Regions from separate parts of the Methylotuvimicrobium sp. KM1 genome, predicted to be linked through region 2. Evidence: riboswitches for the same ligand, from Rfam matches in the RefSeq annotation. Region 2 holds a riboswitch; each other region holds the start of a gene.

Region 1 (6,019 bases), 1.3 Mb from region 2:
ATTTTGGAAGCCGAAGGAGCTGCCGTTTATTTGGCAGAGGACGGTCATGCGGCCTTGCAATGGTTAAGACTGAACCCGGATTTGGTCGACGTGGTATTGATGGATATACAAATGCCGCTCATGGATGGTTATGAAGCGACCCGGCAAATTCGTGAAGTCCTTGACTTGACTCAGTTACCTATCGTGGCACTGACTGCCGGTGCATTCAAGAATCAACAGGCTGCGGCGCTCAATGCCGGGATGAATGGATTCATTGCCAAACCGTTCGATGTCGAGGAATTAATCGCTTATCTGCAACAATACATTACCGGATTACAAGTAACGGCTGATTCAAAGAATGAGCCGATCGCTTCAGCTACGGCAGACGATTCAAAGCTTCCCATGATAGATAGAGACAGAGGTCTAAGCAATTGGGGTGATGCCGCAACTTATTATAAATACTTACAAAAGTTTGCCGAATCGCATGGACATGACGGAGACGAAATCGCCAAAATGATTGCTCAAGGAGAGCGGGAAAGTGCTCTTGCCTTGGCGCATAAATTGAAAGGGACGGCAGGAAACTTGGCGCTGATACAAGTATGGAAGTTGGCTGAACAGATCGAGTCTAAGCTTTTAGAAGAAGGAGCTACGATAGATGAGTCGATTCAACAGTTACAGCCTGTATTGAACGATACGTTGCGCGAAATCGGTCGTCTGAATGGTAAAGATAAATAAAATGATACGATGCTGCCGAACCGGTATTCCTCGAGCTTGAAAAAACTTTGCCTCGGCAAGATGCTGAGACCCATTCAGGAATTACTCCCTTTTGATTGAAAAACCGCCTTGGCTTTGTCTATCGAGGACCGCCGTTCACCCAGCACCTAAATTATCCTAGATAATTAATTATAGCCAATGAACTATGGAATTTAGCTGCTGGGTGAATACGTCCGTGTAGGCTTGACGGCGGCTATCCCAGCCCCCGACACCTGCCAATCGAGCCACCGAACCCCCTTCCAACAGTTGTCTAAATTGTTTCATGCTCGTTCCTTAGCATGTAGCCCGTATGTAGCGTAGCGGAATACGGGATTGGCGTGGCACCGAACATCCCGGATTGCGCTACGCTTCATCCGGGCTACGCTGTTTAGGATCGCCGGCACCGACAATCCAGACTTTCGATAATCCGGTTATTGAAAAAATCCTGCGGCTTGTTGCGGGTTGAACGGAAAATAAGTATGCAGATAAGAGGCTTGCAACGATCCCACGCGGAAAAACTTTTCGCCTTGGCTACGATTGCGTTGCGGAATCGATACGGTCGAGGCTTCCTTATCGGTTTCCAGAAGCGAATGATGAAAACTATGGCCGCGTATCTCTCCGTGCTCCAGCTGCAAGCTGTGCATGCCCAGATTGACCAGCCGGTTCTGCATTGTCGCGCGACCCGGCAACAGGCCAGCCATCGCGGCCGATTGCCCCTGTTTGTCGGTCAGCGTTTCCAATAGGTATAAAAAACCGCCGCATTCGGCGTAAATCGGTTTGCCGGCGCGGTGATAGTCATGCAAGGCCTGTTTCATCGCGCGATTATCGGCGAGTGCCGCTAGATGCAGTTCCGGATATCCGCCCGGCAGATAAAGACTATCGACATCCGGTATTTCGGTGTCGGTCAACGGCGAGAAGAAACGCAGCTCGGCGCCCATGGCCTGCAAGCAATCGAGGTTGGCCTGGTAGATGAATGAAAAGGCCGCGTCGCGGGCGATGCCGATGCGCTTGCCGGCAAGAAGGCACGGCGTCGGCGTCATTGCCGCCGGGGCAAAGGCAACCGGTTCAGGTAAGCGGCATGGCGCGGATTCGGTCAATAATTCGGCGGCTCGCGCCAGTCTTCGGTTCAAGTCGCCGATCTCGTCCGCTTGCAGTAAACCTAAATGCCGCGATGGCAAGGCGATGTCCGCTTCTTTGGATAGGGCCGCCAGCAAAGGCATGTCGTCGGGCAGCGCTTCTTGCAGTAATCCGGCATGGCCTGGACTGCCGACCTTGTTGGCGATCACGCCGGCAAACCTTAGGTTCGGCCGGTAATGAGCCAAACCGTAGGCGACGGCGGCAAAAGTTTGCGCCATGCCTTGCGCGTCGATCACGGCGGCGACCGGTACCGACAGCGCTTGCGCCAGATCGGCGCTGCTGCTGTCGCCGTCGTAGAGACCCATCACGCCTTCGATCAGGATGACATCGGCTTCGGCGGCGGCGCGATAGAGCAAGTCGCGGCAATGCGCCTCGCCCATCATCCACAAATCCAGCTGATAGACCGGTCGGCCCGAGGCATGAGCCAAAATCTGCGGATCGATGAAATCCGGGCCGGTTTTGAATACGCTGACCTTGCGGTTTCGGCTTCGGTGATAGGCTGCCAGCGCGGCGGTCACGGTTGTCTTGCCTTGGCCGGAGGCGGGCGCGCTGATCAGCATGGTCGGACAGTGACGGACGGATGGGGTGCTGTTCATGATCAGAGTTTGAGTTTGGTCAAGTCCAATACGATGGCGCTCAAGCTCGGGAGAAATTTAGCGGAGTAAACGACGGAAGAGCCGGCGAGTGTTTTCATCGTGATTGTCCTTTCCAAGTCTGATTGACGGAAAAACGAAGGGGAAGACAAACCGAAAAAGATTTGACAGATCGCCCACCGCAATACTGTTCTGTATGTTTTAGGGCCTGTCTCCGGGCTTGTGAAAAATCACCTACCGTTGCGGGGGCAGCGCCGGTCTTTAACCGGCTTCCAGTTTCACCCGCCCAGTGCGGGAACCGTAAAACAAGCTGCGGATTATAGGTTACTCGTTAAAGCTGCGCAAATGGTTATCAGCTTCGGCTTGTACGACGAAATGCCCGGCATACTTGAACGGCTGAGCGATAATTTCGGTTTGTGCCATCAGCCTGCCGTACGGATCGTAGGCGTAGCTGTTGACGATTTGAGGTTTTGATCGGTGATCGCGACGGTGTGCCCGGTGCCGTCGAAGTGGTAGGTGGAGAGTTGGTTGGTTTGGGCGTCGACAAAGCCGATCAGGCCTTGGCCGTAAATATAGTACCGTGTGATTTGGTTGCTGTTATTGGCTTCGGCGAGCAGGTTGCCGGCGGCATCGTAGATGTACTTGGTGACTTGGCCGTTTCTTGTGGCTTGGATGCGGTTGCCGACGCCGTCATAGACATACTGCTCGTTGCCGCGTCGAACCAGCCGGTGGGCGTGGTCGAAGGTGAAAGACGTGGGTCTTTCGCCTTGTAGATGAGTGCGGAATAGGCGGCCTTCGTGGTCGTAGCTGAAGGTGGCCTACGTCGTGCCGTTCAGTTGAGTTGTCAGCAGCCGGTTCTTCGGCGAGGGCTTAGATCCGGTTGCCGTTATTATCGAGGGTGTATTGGTAATCGGCCAGGGTTTGGCCGCCTACGCTGTGGTGGATGCCTTTCAGCCGGTCGGCCTTGTCCAGGGTGTAGTGGGTGACGCTGCCGTTGAATAAGTCGGGCCGTTTTAAAAACACCCACTTTTCAAGAGTTTAAGTTTGTTGAAACATGGATTATAGGTTTATTTTTTCGATGCTAGCAACTTAGGATTTCTCATTGCGCGATCATACATTTCTTTATCAAAGAATGGCCATAATGAGTAGTCACCAGCTTCCATGAATTTTTTTTCTTTTTCAGAACCATTAAATAATTTTGATACAAAATTTTGCTCAATAGGCCTAACACCCGGATAGGATATTTCTGGCCATAAATATTTTTCATCTGAGTACAGAAAAACAATCCATCGCTTTAATTCATTTTTTGTGGTTTCCGGGAGAGTCTTATCACCGGACAGCTTGTGTTCTTTAAAATCATCATAAAAGCACCACAAGGAATGAATAATTGCTAAAACTCCGGGGTCGTCCGTATTTGGTGTTTCTTTCTCAAATTTAAAGTTACTAATTTGACCAGAAATAAGCCACCTAACAAGCTCGGCGAGCTTATCTCGGGCTTTCCTATCTATAGAATCACTTTCTAGATGAGCCATAATTGACATTCACTCCATTAGCAACAGCATCTGTCTGATTTAAGCTAAAGCTGTTATATCTATCATAAATCGCTTCACCAATCTGATATGAACCATATGCATATCCTACATAGGGAGTTTTACGCAAGACTGAGCTAATAGCGTTTCTAGTTCCAATAGAATACATTCCCTTCTTGGCAGCATTGTGATTTAACTGACTAGCGACAGATGTACCAGAACCGGATGGACCTCCACCAGCTATTCCCGTCCTTGGTTTTGACTGGGTGCTTGATGTAACGGCAACGGCTGTTCCTGCTACAACATTGCCTGACGTTGTAGCTGTCGAGTTATTTGATCCTCGTATGGCTTCAACGGAATAATCGAAAATAAAGCCTACACCAACTCCAATTGCTGCTACACAAATACCTCCACATGCGAATTGTCCACTCGGATCCACAAACATCACCGGATTCCCTCCGGCATACGCATACAGATTCAACCCACCCTCGAATCCGATCGGGTCTTCGGAGATAAACCTTCCGATGTCGGCATCATAATACCGCGCCCGCATGTAGTAAAGGTTGTTTTCTTCGGAGAACACACCAAATTGACCGACATACTTGAACGGTTGCGGTATCGTTTCGGTCTGGCCCATGAGCCTGCCATAGGGATCGTAGGCATAGGTGTTGACGGTTTGTTGGCTTTGGTTGGTAATGGCGATGGTATGGCCGGTGCCGTCGAAATGGTAGGTGTACAGCTGGTTGGTACTGGCGTCGACAAAACCAAGCAGGCCTTGGCCGTAAATATAGTACCGTGTGATTTGGTTGCTGTTATTGGCTTCGGCGAGCAAGTTGCCGGCGGCATCAACGATGTATTTTGTGGTGGTGCCGCTACGTGTCGCTCGGATGCGGTTGCCGACGCCGTCATAGACATACTGCTCGTTGCCGTGTCGAATCAGCCGGTGGGCGTGGTCGTAGCTGAAAGACGTGGGTCTTTCGCCTTGTAGATGAGTGCGGAATAGGCGGCCTTCGTGGTCGTAGCTGAAGGTCGTCTGATCCGTGCCGTTCAGTTGGGTTGTCAGCAGCCGGTTCTTTTGCGCATTGTAAGTATAGCCTTGGCTCCGGTTGATCAGTGCTTCCGGTTTTTGCGGTTCTTGAGCGAGGGCTTTGATCCGGTTGCCGTTGTTGTCGAGGGTGTATTGATAGTCGGCCAGGATTTGGCCGTCGGCGCTGTGTTGAATGCCGGTCAACCGGTCGGCTTTGTCCAGGGTGTAATTGGTGACGCTGCCGTTGAAAAGATCGGCCTGTTCCATCCGACCAGCGGCATCGTAGTGGTAGGTCGTGGCCGGCGTGCCGCTGAGCCAGTCGACAGTCACGCTGGTCAGGCGGCCTGCGTCGTCGTAGCCGTAGGTTACGGTGCGGTTCGTGCCCGGATAGGCGAGGGTTTGGAGGTTGCCGGCTGGGTCGTATTGGTAGCCGACGCTAAAGCCGTTCGGGTCGGTGTGGCCGGTCAGTCGGTTTAACTCGTCGAAACTGTTGGTCGTCGTCCCGCTTGGGTCGGTCATCGTTTCGAGATTATCGCGACTGTCATAGTTAAACTCGACCTGACGACCATTCTGGTAAGTGATGCGTTTGAGTTGACTGGTCGGCGTGTAAGCCAGACTGGTGACGTTGCCGTTACGGTCGGTTTGGCTTTGGACCCGTCCCGCATCGTCATAAGTCGTGAAGCGTTTTTTGCCTAGCGGGTCGGTCTGCTCGGTCAATAAGCCGCGTTGGTCGTAATGATCGAAGGTGGTCACGGTGCCGTTTTGATCGGCCAGCCGGGTCAGTTGGCCAATGGCGTTGTAATCGGTATCGACGACCGGGTGCGCGCCGGTTTTTTGCGTGTCGAGCCAACCGTAAGCGTCGTAGACATAATCGGTCCGGGTATACCGGGCGTCGGTTTCGAGTTGCAGCAAGCCATTGGCATAATAAACTTGCATGGTTTGGAGCCGCCGGCCGGTGTTTGCATCGGTTTCGCCGTTGCGGAAGCGGATCGGACGATGTC
Region 2 (6,019 bases):
TCGCGTACCAATGCGGCGTTGACCACCGTGAACTCGCCGGACAGATTGGATTTGACGTATAGATTCTGATAAACGGGCTCGATGGACGCCGAAACGCCGACGATGTTGGAAATGGTCGCGGTCGGCGCAATCGCCACGCAATTGGAGTTGCGCATGCCGACTTGGGCGATGCGCTCGCGCAACGCTTGCCAATCCAACTGCCCGCCGGTCGGCACACCCAAGTCGCCGCGCGTTTCCGCCAAGAGCGCCAAGGTATCCGGCGGTAACACGCCTTGCTGCCATAAACTGCCGTTAAAGCTGCTGTAACGTCCGCGTTGCTCGGCCAAATCGGCTGAAGCCTGATAGGCGTAATAACACAGCAATTCGGCCGAATAGTCGGCGAATGCCACCGCTTCCGGGCTGGCGTAAGCGATGCCCAGTTGGTGCAAACAATTGGAGAAGCCCATCATGCCCAGTCCGACCGGGCGGTGGCGCAGGTTGGCGTTACGCGCTTTGACTGTGGCGTAGAAATTGATGTCGATGACGTTGTCCAACATGCGCATCGCGGTGTTAATGGTGCGTTGCAGTTTGTCGGCATCCAGTTGCCAAACCCCGTTATGTTCGACTAAATGCGCGGCCAGATTCACCGAGCCCAGATTGCAAACGGCGGTTTCATCATTGGACGTGTTCAGCGTGATTTCGGTGCACAGGTTGGAGCTGTGGATTACCCCTGCGTGTTGTTGCGGCGAACGCAGATTGCAGGCGTCCTTGAAGGTAATCCACGGATGGCCGGTTTCGAACAGCATGGTCAGCATCTTGCGCCACAATGGCACCGCGCCGATGCGCTTGAATAACTTGATTTCGCCGCGCTCGGCCTTGGCCTCGTAGGCTTGATAAGCCTCGGCGAAGGCCGCACCGTACAAATCGTGCAAATCCGGCACGTCCACCGGCGAAAACAAAGTCCAATCGCCGTTTTCCCGCACCCGTTGCATGAACAGATCCGACACCCAGGCGGCGGTATTCATGTCGTGGCAACGGCGACGCTCGTCGCCGGTGTTTTTGCGCAGTTCCAGAAATTCCTCGAAATCCAGATGCCAGTTTTCCAGGTAGGCGCAAACCGCACCCTTGCGCTTGCCGCCTTGGTTGACTGCGACGGCGGTATCGTTGACCACCTTTAGGAATGGAATCACGCCCTGGCTGTTGCCGTTGGTGCCCTTGATCCGGCTGCCCAGCGCCCGCACCGGCGTCCAGTCGTTGCCCAGGCCGCCGGCGTATTTTTGCAGCAGCGCGTTTTCCTTGATGCTTTGGTAAATGCCGTCCAGATCGTCGGAGACCGTGGTCAAGTAGCAAGACGACAATTGCGGGTGACGGGTGCCGCTGTTAAATAAGGTCGGCGTCGAGCACATGAAATCAAAGCCGGACAGCAGCCGGTAGAATTCGATCGCGCGCGTTTCGCGGTCAATTTCGTTGAGCGCCAGTCCCATCGCCACCCGCATGAAAAAGCACTGCGGCAACTCGATGCGGCGGCCGTCGATATGCAAAAAGTAACGGTCGTACAGGGTTTGCAGGCCCAAGTAATCGAATTGCAGATCGCGTTCGGCCAGTAGCGCTCCACCCAGTTTTTCCAGATCGAACTCGGCCAGACGCGGATCGAGTAACTCGGCGGCGACGCCGGTTGCGATGAAGTCGGCGTAGCAGCCGGCGTAGCGTTCGGCCATATCGGCTTGGCTCAATGCCGAGCCGGTGGCTTCCAGGCGCAGATGGCTCAACAGCAAACGCGCGGCGACTTTGGCGTAGTCCGGTTCGACTTCGATCAAGGTCCGCGCCGCCAACACCAAGGCCTGACGTACCGATGCCAACGGCATGCCGTCGTAGAGATTGGTCAGGGCTCCCGTCCAGACCCGCTCGGCATCGACATCGGCCAAGCCGGCGCAAGCTTCGCGGCACAACGCGATGAACGCTGCACTGTCCAGCGGTCGGCGTCGGCCGTGGTCGTCCACTTGCAAAGACGGTGATGCATTGTCGATGGCTTGCCGGGCCGCGCGTTGCTCGGCGTGTTTTTCGCGGTACAGCACGTAAGCGCGGGCCACGTCGTGGGCGCCGGAACGCATCAGCGCCAGTTCCACTTGGTCCTGAATATCCTCGATATGTATCGTACCGCCGCCCGGCAGGCGCCGAGTCAATGCCTCGACCACGCCGGCCGTGAGCTGCGCGACCTGATCGCGAGTCCGCGCCGAATTGACGCTATGCTGGCCCTCGACTGCGAGAAAGGCTTTGGTGATCGCGATGGCGATTTTTTCCGGCTGAAATGTGGCCACGGAACGGTTGCGGCGAATGACTTCCAAGCCGTTCCCCTCCGAGCGCGGCACTGAATGTTTAAAGGACTCGGCAGAGTCGGGATAAAAACTGGCGGGTTGAGCGGCGGTATCCATGGGTTACTCCATTGAGGAGCGGGGATATGAAGCCGCAACGGCAGGCGCGACACGGAAGCCGAAATAGCCCGAACCGCATTATTTGCCATCGTCCTCGGAGACACCCCGCTCCCGGTTGATTAAAGTTTCGAGGGCAGGTCTCCTGGCTTTCGGGTCGTCGTTTCGGTTCGGCCTTCCCGGACTCGCGTCCAGTGGCACATGGTGAACCTCAACTCGCCGATTACAGTTGCGGGGGCAGCTCCGGCTTGCAGGCGATCATGCAAAAGAAGCAAAATCGCCGACCGGATTCCCTTTTAATCCCCTTCGGGGGGAACCGTCTTGGCGCAGTAGTTTAGGCGGGTATGGCGAATGTGTCAAGCTAGGATTACTATATGTAGTGATTTTTATAGGCCAATCTGTCTACATATTGTGCATTCATTGACCCTTCAAGCAAACCCAACTTTTGGATCCAGGCCACCAATCAAACAAATACTGTAGGATTTTCAGGTTTAACGGCCCTTTTGAAGCCAATCTATGACAGCAGCTAGGCTAAAGCGTCATCTAGCGCCATCGCGGCATGTTCCACCAACCAACGTAAATACTCCAACTCGGCATCCTCGTGCCGACAAGCCAAATACATGGTTTTAGCTATGGGTAGACCAGCGAAACGCAGGCCGGTCAGGCCCAGTTTGTCGGATTTGTCGGCCAGCAGCCATTCCGGCAGCAGGCACACGCCGCGACCGGCGGCGGCTAGTTGCAGCATGATGTCGGTTTCCTCGACCGGGATATGGGCGGCGGGTTCGATGCCGGCCGGTTGCAGCACCTTACGGAACATGTCCAGCCGCTCGCGCGCCACCGGGTAAGTCAGCACGGTTTCGCCGCGCAAATCGTCGGGCTTGATTTCGGCGCGGCCGGCCAGCGGATGGCTGTCGGCCACGATCAATACCAATTCGAAATCGAACAGCGTCTGGTAGCTGAGCAGGCCGTTATCGACCGGGTCCGAGGTCAACACCGCATCCAGTTTGTATTGGCGGATGGCTTCGAACGATTCGAAGCGGTAGCGCGAGGTGACTTCGACGGTCAAGTCCGGCCACGCGCGCAGATAGGGTTGCAGAATGTTGCGAAACCACTCGTAGCAGGCATGGCATTCGATGCCTATCGTCAATTTACCGGTCTTGCCTTTGGCTAGCTGCGCCAAATGGTTTTCCGCCGAATCGACGGTGGCGATGACGGATTCTGCGACCTCGGACATATAACGCCCGGCCTGGCTCAATACCAGCGAGCGGCCCTGCTTGTACCACAGTGTGACACCCAGGCGTTGTTCCAGGTTTTTGATTTGATGCGACAGCGCCGATTGGGTCAGATGCAGGGTTTCGGCGGAGGCGCTGAGGGTGCCGTGGCGTTTTAACGCCAGCAGGATGCGCAGGTGGATCAATTCCATATTGATGAATATATCTCATGAGTTGATGAAGAATCATCGATTATCGTCATTCATTTGTCTGTTTACAATGTTTTCTGTGTCAAACATTCAACAGACGGTATTTATTCATGACGAAAATTCACAATTTGGGCTTTCCCCGTATCGGCGCCAAGCGCGAGCTAAAGTTTGCCTTAGAGTCGTACTGGCAAGGTCTATCCTCGCGCGAGGATCTTAAATCACTCGGCCAACAGTTACGCCGGCGTCATTGGCAATTGCAGGCCGGACTGGATTGGGCGCCGGTCGGCGACTTCGCCTTTTACGACCAAGTGCTGGACATGAGCTTTACCTTGGGCAACCTGCCTGAGCGGGTGCAACAATTCCACGGCGACGCGTTGGACAATTACTTTCGGGTCGCCCGCGGCCGTTCGGCACAAGCCGCGGACGAAGCCGCTGGTTGCGGCGGCGTCGCCGCCGGCGAAATGACCAAGTGGTTCGACACCAACTATCACTACATTGTCCCTGAGTTCAACGCCGCCACCGAATTCAAGCTGGATGCGTCCCGGCTGCTGGAGCAACTGGCAGAGGCCAAGGCCCAAGGCGTCGCCGCCAAGCCGGTGATCATCGGCCCGGTTACCTATTTGTGGTTAGGCAAGGCCAAGGACGACTCCGAGAAACTGGCGCTGTTGCCCAAACTGCTGCCGGTTTACGCGCAATTGCTGGAAGCGCTGGCGAATGCAGGCGTCGAATGGGTGCAGATCGACGAACCGATTCTGGTCACCGAACTCGATGACGCCTGGCAAAATGCTTTTAACACCGCCTATCAACAATTGCAGGCCTGCCGCGTCAAGCTGTTGCTGGTGACCTATTTCGGCCAACTGGTGGAAAACCGCAATCTCACCGTCAACTTGCCGGTGGCCGGTTTGCACGTCGATGCCGTCAACGGCCGCGATGATGTCGAAGCGTTGCTCGAGCAATGGCCCGCGGACAAAGTATTATCGCTCGGCGTCATCAATGGCCGCAACATCTGGAAAACCGACCTCAACGCGGTGCTGGATAGTCTGGAACCGATTGCTCAACAACTGGGCGAACGCCTGTGGCTGGCACCGTCGTGCTCGCTGCTGCATGTGCCGGTCGATCTGGACAACGAGCAGAAACTCGACGCCGAAATCAAATCCTGGCTGGCCTTTGCCAAACAGAAGCTCGGCGAATTGCGCGTGCTGGGTAAGGCGCTGAACCAAGGGCGTGATGCAGTCAAAGCCGAACTGGAGGACAACCGCGCCGCCATCGAAGCCCGCCACAATTCGGCGCGGGTCAACAATCCGTCGGTCAAGGCGGCGCTGGCCGACATCACCTCGCAACTGGCCCGGCGCAAAAGCCCGTATGCGCAACGCGCACTCAAGCAGGCCGCGCTACTAAAACTGCCCAAGTTTCCCACTACGACCATCGGTTCTTTCCCGCAGACGTCGGAAATCCGCCTGGCCCGCAGCCAGTTCAAGTCCGGCAAACTGGACCAAGCCGGCTATCAAGCCGCGATGCGCGGCGAAATTGCGCGTTGCGTGCGTGAACAGGAAGCGCTCGGTTTGGACGTTTTCGTGCATGGCGAAGCCGAACGCAACGACATGGTGGAATACTTCGGCGAACAACTAGCCGGCTACGCCTTCAGCCAATCCGGTTGGGTGCAGTCTTACGGCTCGCGTTGCGTCAAACCGCCCATCCTGTTCGGCGACATCAGCCGCCCGCGCCCGATGACCGTCGAATGGATCGGCTACGCCCAATCCCTGACCGACAAACCGATGAAAGGCATGTTGACCGGTCCTGTGACCATTTTGAACTGGTCATTCGTGCGCGACGACCAGTCGCGTTCGGTCACCTGCAAGCAACTGGCCCTGGCCATCCGCGCGGAAGTGCTGGATTTGGAAAAAGCCGGTATCGGCGTGATTCAAATCGACGAAGCCGCCCTACGCGAAGGTTTGCCGTTACGCCGATCGCAATGGCAGGCGTATCTGGAGTGGGCGGTGGAAGCGTTCCGTATCGCGACGGGCGGCGTGGCCGACGAGACGCAGATACACACTCACATGTGTTACTCCGAGTTCAACGACATCATCGCCGCCATCGCCGACATGGACGCAGACGCCATTACCATCGAGACTTCGCGTTCCGACATGGAGTTACTGGATGCCTTCGAGCATTTCAACTACCCGAACGGCAT
Region 3 (6,019 bases), 2.2 Mb from region 2:
GCGCAAGCCTTGCTTGATCTTGAATTACGCCTAGGCGAAGGCTCGGGCGCGGCACTGGCCTATCCCTTGATAGCCTCGGCGGTTGCGATGCTGAACGAAATGGCCAGCTTTGCCGAAGCGGGCGTGGATGGGGGTTGAAATTGCAGCAACTCCCAGTTTGAAAACTTTCTTAGTATTCAGGGTCCTCGATAGACACATCCCATACCTTTTTTTCTTAGACGGTTTTTCGATCAAAAGGGAGTAGAATTAGACATGCCAAGGACACATCCCGCCTAATTCAAGCAAAACTTTCCATGCCTTCATTACACGATTTTCTTCTGGCCGTCGGCTTTTATACTCGGCTGCCCTGCCCGGCCAAACTTGATTATCAACGCTTGTCCTTTGCCTGTACTTATCTACCGTTGATCGGCTGGTTGGTCGGCGGGTTTTCCGCATCGGTTTTCTGGATCGCTTTGCAAGTCTGGCCGCAAGACATTGCGGTCGTTATCGCCTTGATCGCCGGCATCTTGCTTACCGGGGCTTTTCACGAAGACGGTTTTGCCGATGTCTGCGACGGTTTCGGCGGCGGCTATGACAAACAGCGCATTCTGGACATAATGAAAGACTCGCAGATCGGCGTCTATGGTGTGCTCGGCTTATTGTTGCTGTTGCTGTTAAAATTCAGGCTTTTGGCCGGTTTACCGATGAATGAGGTTCCTATCGCCTTGTTGGCGGGACATAGTCTCAGCCGCTGGTTTCCGTTGTATTTGATGTTCCGCTACGATTACGCCCGTACGCAACCTAGCAAGTCATCCGGCGCGGTATTCAAGCCCGATGCGAAAACCTTACTACTGGCCGGCATACCGGCAATACTGCCTCTTCTGCTTCTACCGCCTTCAGCACTCACGGCGCTGATACCGATGGCGCTGATTACGCTAGGGCTCGGCCGCTATTTTCATCGCCATATCGGCGGCTATACCGGCGATTGCTTGGGGGCTAGCCAACAAATTACCGAAACCGTTTTTTATCTTTTCCTCGGCGGGCTATGGATTTGGTCGTAAATAACTTCCCTATTTTACGGAGGGTTCGGTAACTCGATTGGCAGGTGTCGGCGGCAAGGAAAGCCGCCGTCAAGCCTACACGGACGTATTTACGGCGTCCTGTCAAGCGAGTTACCGAACCCTCAACAGCGCTCATAGCTCCTGGACATTATTTATTACGAAATCCTATGGACATATATTTGATTCGCCATACCCAAACCGCTGCCGCACAAGGCTTGTGTTACGGACGATCCGACATTGCCCTGGCGGACAGCTTTGCCCAGGAGACCGAAGCGCTTCGGCAAAAATTGCCTGAACTGTCCGAAGATTGCCGGTTTTATAGCAGCGCACTGAGCCGTTGCAAACAATTGGCCGATTCTCTATCCGATGAGGTCGTCACCGACGAACGGCTCTTGGAGCTGGATTTCGGCGATTGGGAAGGCGTGTTTTTCGATGAAATCGACGCAAAAGTCCTAAACCATTGGACACAAAATTTCGTCGACGTCCCGCCGCCGAACGGAGAAAGCTTTACCGGTTTATGCCGCCGTGCCGGCAGTTTTTGGCAGGAACTCATCGAGACTGGCCTTTCGCAAGCCGTCGTCGTGACCCATGCCGGCGTAATTCGCGCCCTGCTGGCTCATATCTTGAAGCTGTCGCCCGCCGCCGCCTTTCAATTCCGCGTCGATCATGGCTCTTTGCATAAATTTCAATACAGCCATCAATACACCTACATTCACTATCTCAATCTATGAAACCTTTAGCGATATTCGGCACCAGCTCGGACGCCGGCAAAACCACGATAGCGATGGCCTTATGCCGGATTTTTGCAGACCAGGGACTCAGCGTCGCGCCGTTCAAGGCGCAAAACGTCTCGAACAATTCGGCGGTGACCCCGGACGGCCGCGAAATCTCCCGCGCTCAATGCCTGCAAGCCGAAGCCGCGCGGGTCGAACCGAATCATTTATTCAATCCGGTGCTGCTGAAATCGCACGGCAACGGTTCGGTGCAAGTGATCGTCAACGGCTTGGTTCATCAAAATCAAACTATCGCGGACTATTACGATTCGATAGGCGGCCTTAAGTTACAGGTCGAACAAGCCTTCACGACGCTCCGGCAGACCCATGACTTAGTCATCGCCGAAGGCGCGGGTTCTCCGGTCGAACTCAATCTATTGCATAAAGACCTATCGAACAGCTTTGTCGCCAATACCTTTCGCACGAAAAACATTCTAGTCGCCGACATCGAACGCGGCGGCGTCTTCGCGTCGATTTACGGCACGCTGGAATTGATGCATCCGATCATGCGCGAAAACTTGATCGGCGTCGTCATCAACAAATTCCGTGGCGACCGGCGTTTTTTCGACGACGGCGAAACGATCATTAAAGAGCGCTTCGGTGTACCGGTGCTCGGCATATTGCCGTTCGAGCCGCTCAATATCGACATGGAAGATTCGCAATCGCTCAATAATTACCGGCAACGCCTGAACGACGTCAAGATTCGCATTGCTGCGATCGCCTATCCGGGTTTGAGCAATTATAACGATCTGGACGTGTTAATGGCCGACGAAGAGCTGCATGTCGAATTGATTCAAGCCTACCGCCCCTTGAGCGGCTTCGATATGGTGCTGTTGCCGGGCAGCAAAACCGTACTGCGCGATTTGAGATGGCTGAAGGAACAAGGCTTGTTCGCCGAAATCGAGCGTTTCGACAAAGCGGTGTTCGGTATTTGCGGCGGTTACCAGATGCTGTGCCGAATGCTGAATGACCCGGAGGCTATCGAGCATGACCTGCCCGGCAGCGAATCCGGATTCGGTTATATCGATGATGAGGTGCTTTATCAACACCCCAAGATCGTCCGGCGAGGAAGCTATGATCTGTTCGACTATCCGGCGTTGAATGGCTATGAAATTCATTGCGGGCGCATGACTCAATACCCGCTGTTTTATCGGCATGGCGCTGTCGCCGGCACGCATGTGCATGGCATATTCGACAACGACGCATTTCGAACCGATTATTTCAAAGCCCTACATACCGATTATCGGGGTTATTACTACGCCGGATACCGCAATGCCCAAATTCAAGGCTTTGCCGACCGGGTCGAGGCCAATCTGGATTTGTCATTGATCCTGGAAGCCTTACAGGAGCCATCATGAAGACTTTATTCATCGGCGGCGTCAAAAGCGGTAAATCGCGTTTGGCGGAAGACTATATTTTGCAGAAATGCGGGGATGAAAAGCCTTATTATCTGGCGACGACCGAATTTTTCGACGACGAAATGAAGGCCCGAGTGGCCGTTCACCAACAGCGCCGGGAGGATTCGTTCATTACGGTCGAGGAACCGGTCAAACTGCTCGCCGCATTGCAAGGCTTGGACCGCCCGGTATTGGTCGAGTGCGTGACGATGTGGCTGAACAACGCCTTATACCATCAAATTCCCGAATCCGACATCCTGCAGGAATTGGACGCCGTGTTGCGACTTCCCGCCGAATTGGTCTTGATTCATAACGAAGTCGGTCTCGGTGTCATGCCCGACAATCGCTTGGCCCGGCAGTTCATCGATTTATCGGGCAAAGCCGCACAATTGATGGGGCGGCATTCCGATCGCGTCTTTTTTTGCAGTGCCGGATTGAAACTGCAGATGAAATAAGGATATGGCCACCACGCGAGGCGGGTTATGTAACCCGCCCCGAACGTTTTGAGTCGCGTTAACCACGGTCGAAACGCTTAGGGACGGAGTTGCAAACTCCGTCCTGCCCAATAAATAGATTTAATCCTCTATATTTTTCTTGCACTTGCATTCAGCCGGCAAATCCCTATAATGCCCTCCTTGCTTTCAGGTGCCCCGCCCTAGAATCGACCTGTCGATTCTAGGGCGGGGTTAAACGGGAAGCCGGTCAGGTCATCAAGCCAAAGCCGGCGCTGCCCCCGCAACGGTAGATAAGTAAAGAATCATCAATTTGCCACTGTGTGCAATGACATGGGAAGGCGATGATTCAGGCCAATGGCCACTTATAAGCCCGGAGACCGGCCCGATAGCGATTCGATACAGCGGAGGGCTGTTAACGAAACGGTCGAGCCATGCTCCGCCTTTTCGCCGCACGCCCTTGCGTTGTAATTTTACAACCTTTCATGCGCGGGCGGCGCAGAGGACATCATGCGAATATTCTATCTAAGCCCACTGTTATTCACCGGCTTCCCTATTTCAGCCTTGGCCGACTCAACTCCGGACGAGACGCCGTTACATTTACCCGAAATGCTGATCACGACAACTCGGTCGGACAGTCCCAAAGACCATCTGGCAACCGCCAGCACCGTATATACGCGGGAAGACATCGAACGCCTCCAGGTCAACACCTTGCCGGAATTGCTAAGAGGCTCAACCGGCCTCGATATCACGCAACAAGGCGGATACGGTAAAAACTCCAGCGTCTTCATACGCGGCACAGGTTCCGGCCATGTGTTGGTCCTGGTCGACGGCATCCGCTTCGGTTCGGTAACCTCCGGCACTTCGCCATTCGAACTATTGCCGATCGATCAAATCGAACGCGTCGAGATCATTCGCGGTCCGCAGTCCAGCCTTTGGGGCGCCGAAGCCTTGGGGGGCGTTATCCAAATTTTCACCCGTAAAGGCGCACAAGAAGAAAAACCGACGATCACGATCGATGCCGGCGGCGGTTCGTTTAATACCGCCAAGGCCTCCGGCACGATCAGCGGGCGTTATCAAAATAGTTGGTATACCCTCGGCGCGTCGCATTTCAATTCGCAAGGCTTCGATGCGCGACAACCGACTGCCGGGGTGGATGAGCCCGATAAAGACGGTTTCTACAATACCGGACTCAATGCGCGCTTGGGCCACCGCTTCGATAACAATGCCGAGATGGAAGCCACCTACATGCGCTCGGAAGGACGCAACGACTTCGACGGAACCCCGAATAAAATGGAATTCGTCAATCAGGTCATCGGCCTGAGTGGCGCCATCGATGTCATCGACAACTGGCGCTCGATCTTACGGTTAGGGCAAAGCCGAGACGATGCCGACAATTTCAGCCCGGACGGCTCGTTTTTCAGCCGTTTCGACAGCACGCGTTGGAATGCCAGTTGGTTAAATGCGGTTAAATTGTCGGACGATCATCAACTGACGCTCGGGGCCGATTACCGTTTGGATGAAGCGAATAGCACGACCGATTATACCGAGCTATCGCGTTACGATGTCGGCGTATTCGGCGAATGGCACGGACGATTCTTCGACAACCATTATCTCAATGGTTCTATTCGTTGGGATGAAAACGAAGCCTTCGGCGACTTCGTCACCGGCAGCATCGGCTGGCGCGCCAATTGGGATTACGGCATCAGTACATTCGCCAATTTCGGCAACGGTTTCAAGGCTCCAAGCTTCAACCAACTCTATTGGCCCGGCTTCGGCAACCCCAACTTGATGGCCGAAGAATCGAAATCGGTCGAAGTCGGACTCGCGGGCAACCATGACTGGCTACAGTGGGAGATTCGCGCTTATCATACCAACCTGGATAATTTGATCGTCTATGTCTTTGATCCGGCGAATTTTAGCTTATCCGCCGAAAATATCGGCAAGGCCCAAGTCGACGGTCTCGAAGCCGAAATCGGCACACAAATTTTCGGTTGGAACGCCAAACTAGGCATGAATTTGCTACGTCCGGTCGACCGGGAAACGAATAATCGTCTGCCACGCCGCACCGATAGAATGTTATCATTCGACTTATCCAGATCGTTCGGGCCCGTCGACGTCGGTGCTTTCCTATTAGCCGAGGGCTATCGCTACGACGATGCCGCCAACACGACCAAAGTCAGCGGTTATGCGACCATCGATTTACGCTCGGCCTATCACATCAATAAAAACTGGACCGTCAGCGCTCAATTGAATAATCTGCTGGATAAACAATATCAATTGGTCGATACCTATAACACAGTCGATCGAAACTTTTTCGTTTCGATTCGCTATAATATCTAAAACTTAATTTTCCT

The links. Region 2 has a riboswitch for cobalamin ahead of ACINK7_RS17335 (ribonucleoside-diphosphate reductase subunit alpha). Riboswitches for the same ligand answer to the same signal wherever they lie in the genome.
Region 1: linked by a shared signal. The riboswitch ahead of ACINK7_RS11785 (cobyrinate a,c-diamide synthase) and the one ahead of ACINK7_RS17335 (ribonucleoside-diphosphate reductase subunit alpha) in region 2 are both predicted to bind cobalamin.
Region 3: linked by a shared signal. The riboswitch ahead of ACINK7_RS04780 (TonB-dependent receptor domain-containing protein) and the one ahead of ACINK7_RS17335 (ribonucleoside-diphosphate reductase subunit alpha) in region 2 are both predicted to bind cobalamin.

The regions. Positions count from the first base shown of each region.
Region 1 is NZ_CP173170.1:2,751,112-2,757,130, reverse strand. Features, by position in the region: gene ACINK7_RS11795 (response regulator) at 1-714, shown strand, start outside; gene ACINK7_RS11790 (hypothetical protein) at 883-1,017, opposite strand; gene ACINK7_RS11785 (cobyrinate a,c-diamide synthase) at 1,164-2,465, opposite strand; cobalamin riboswitch at 2,650-2,780, opposite strand; gene ACINK7_RS11780 (hypothetical protein) at 2,885-3,136, opposite strand; gene ACINK7_RS11775 (hypothetical protein) at 3,333-3,485, opposite strand; gene ACINK7_RS11770 (hypothetical protein) at 3,530-3,994, opposite strand; gene ACINK7_RS11765 (RHS repeat-associated core domain-containing protein) at 3,975-6,019, opposite strand, start outside.
Region 2 is NZ_CP173170.1:4,031,624-4,037,642, forward strand. Features, by position in the region: gene ACINK7_RS17335 (ribonucleoside-diphosphate reductase subunit alpha) at 1-2,411, opposite strand, end outside; cobalamin riboswitch at 2,526-2,744, opposite strand; gene ACINK7_RS17340 (LysR family transcriptional regulator) at 2,935-3,831, opposite strand; gene metE (5-methyltetrahydropteroyltriglutamate--homocysteine S-methyltransferase) at 3,939-6,019, shown strand, end outside.
Region 3 is NZ_CP173170.1:1,093,687-1,099,705, reverse strand. Features, by position in the region: gene cobT (nicotinate-nucleotide--dimethylbenzimidazole phosphoribosyltransferase) at 1-138, shown strand, start outside; gene cobS (adenosylcobinamide-GDP ribazoletransferase) at 294-1,040, shown strand; gene cobC (alpha-ribazole phosphatase) at 1,208-1,771, shown strand; gene ACINK7_RS04790 (cobyric acid synthase) at 1,768-3,171, shown strand; gene ACINK7_RS04785 (bifunctional adenosylcobinamide kinase/adenosylcobinamide-phosphate guanylyltransferase) at 3,168-3,665, shown strand; cobalamin riboswitch at 3,837-4,066, shown strand; gene ACINK7_RS04780 (TonB-dependent receptor domain-containing protein) at 4,173-6,005, shown strand.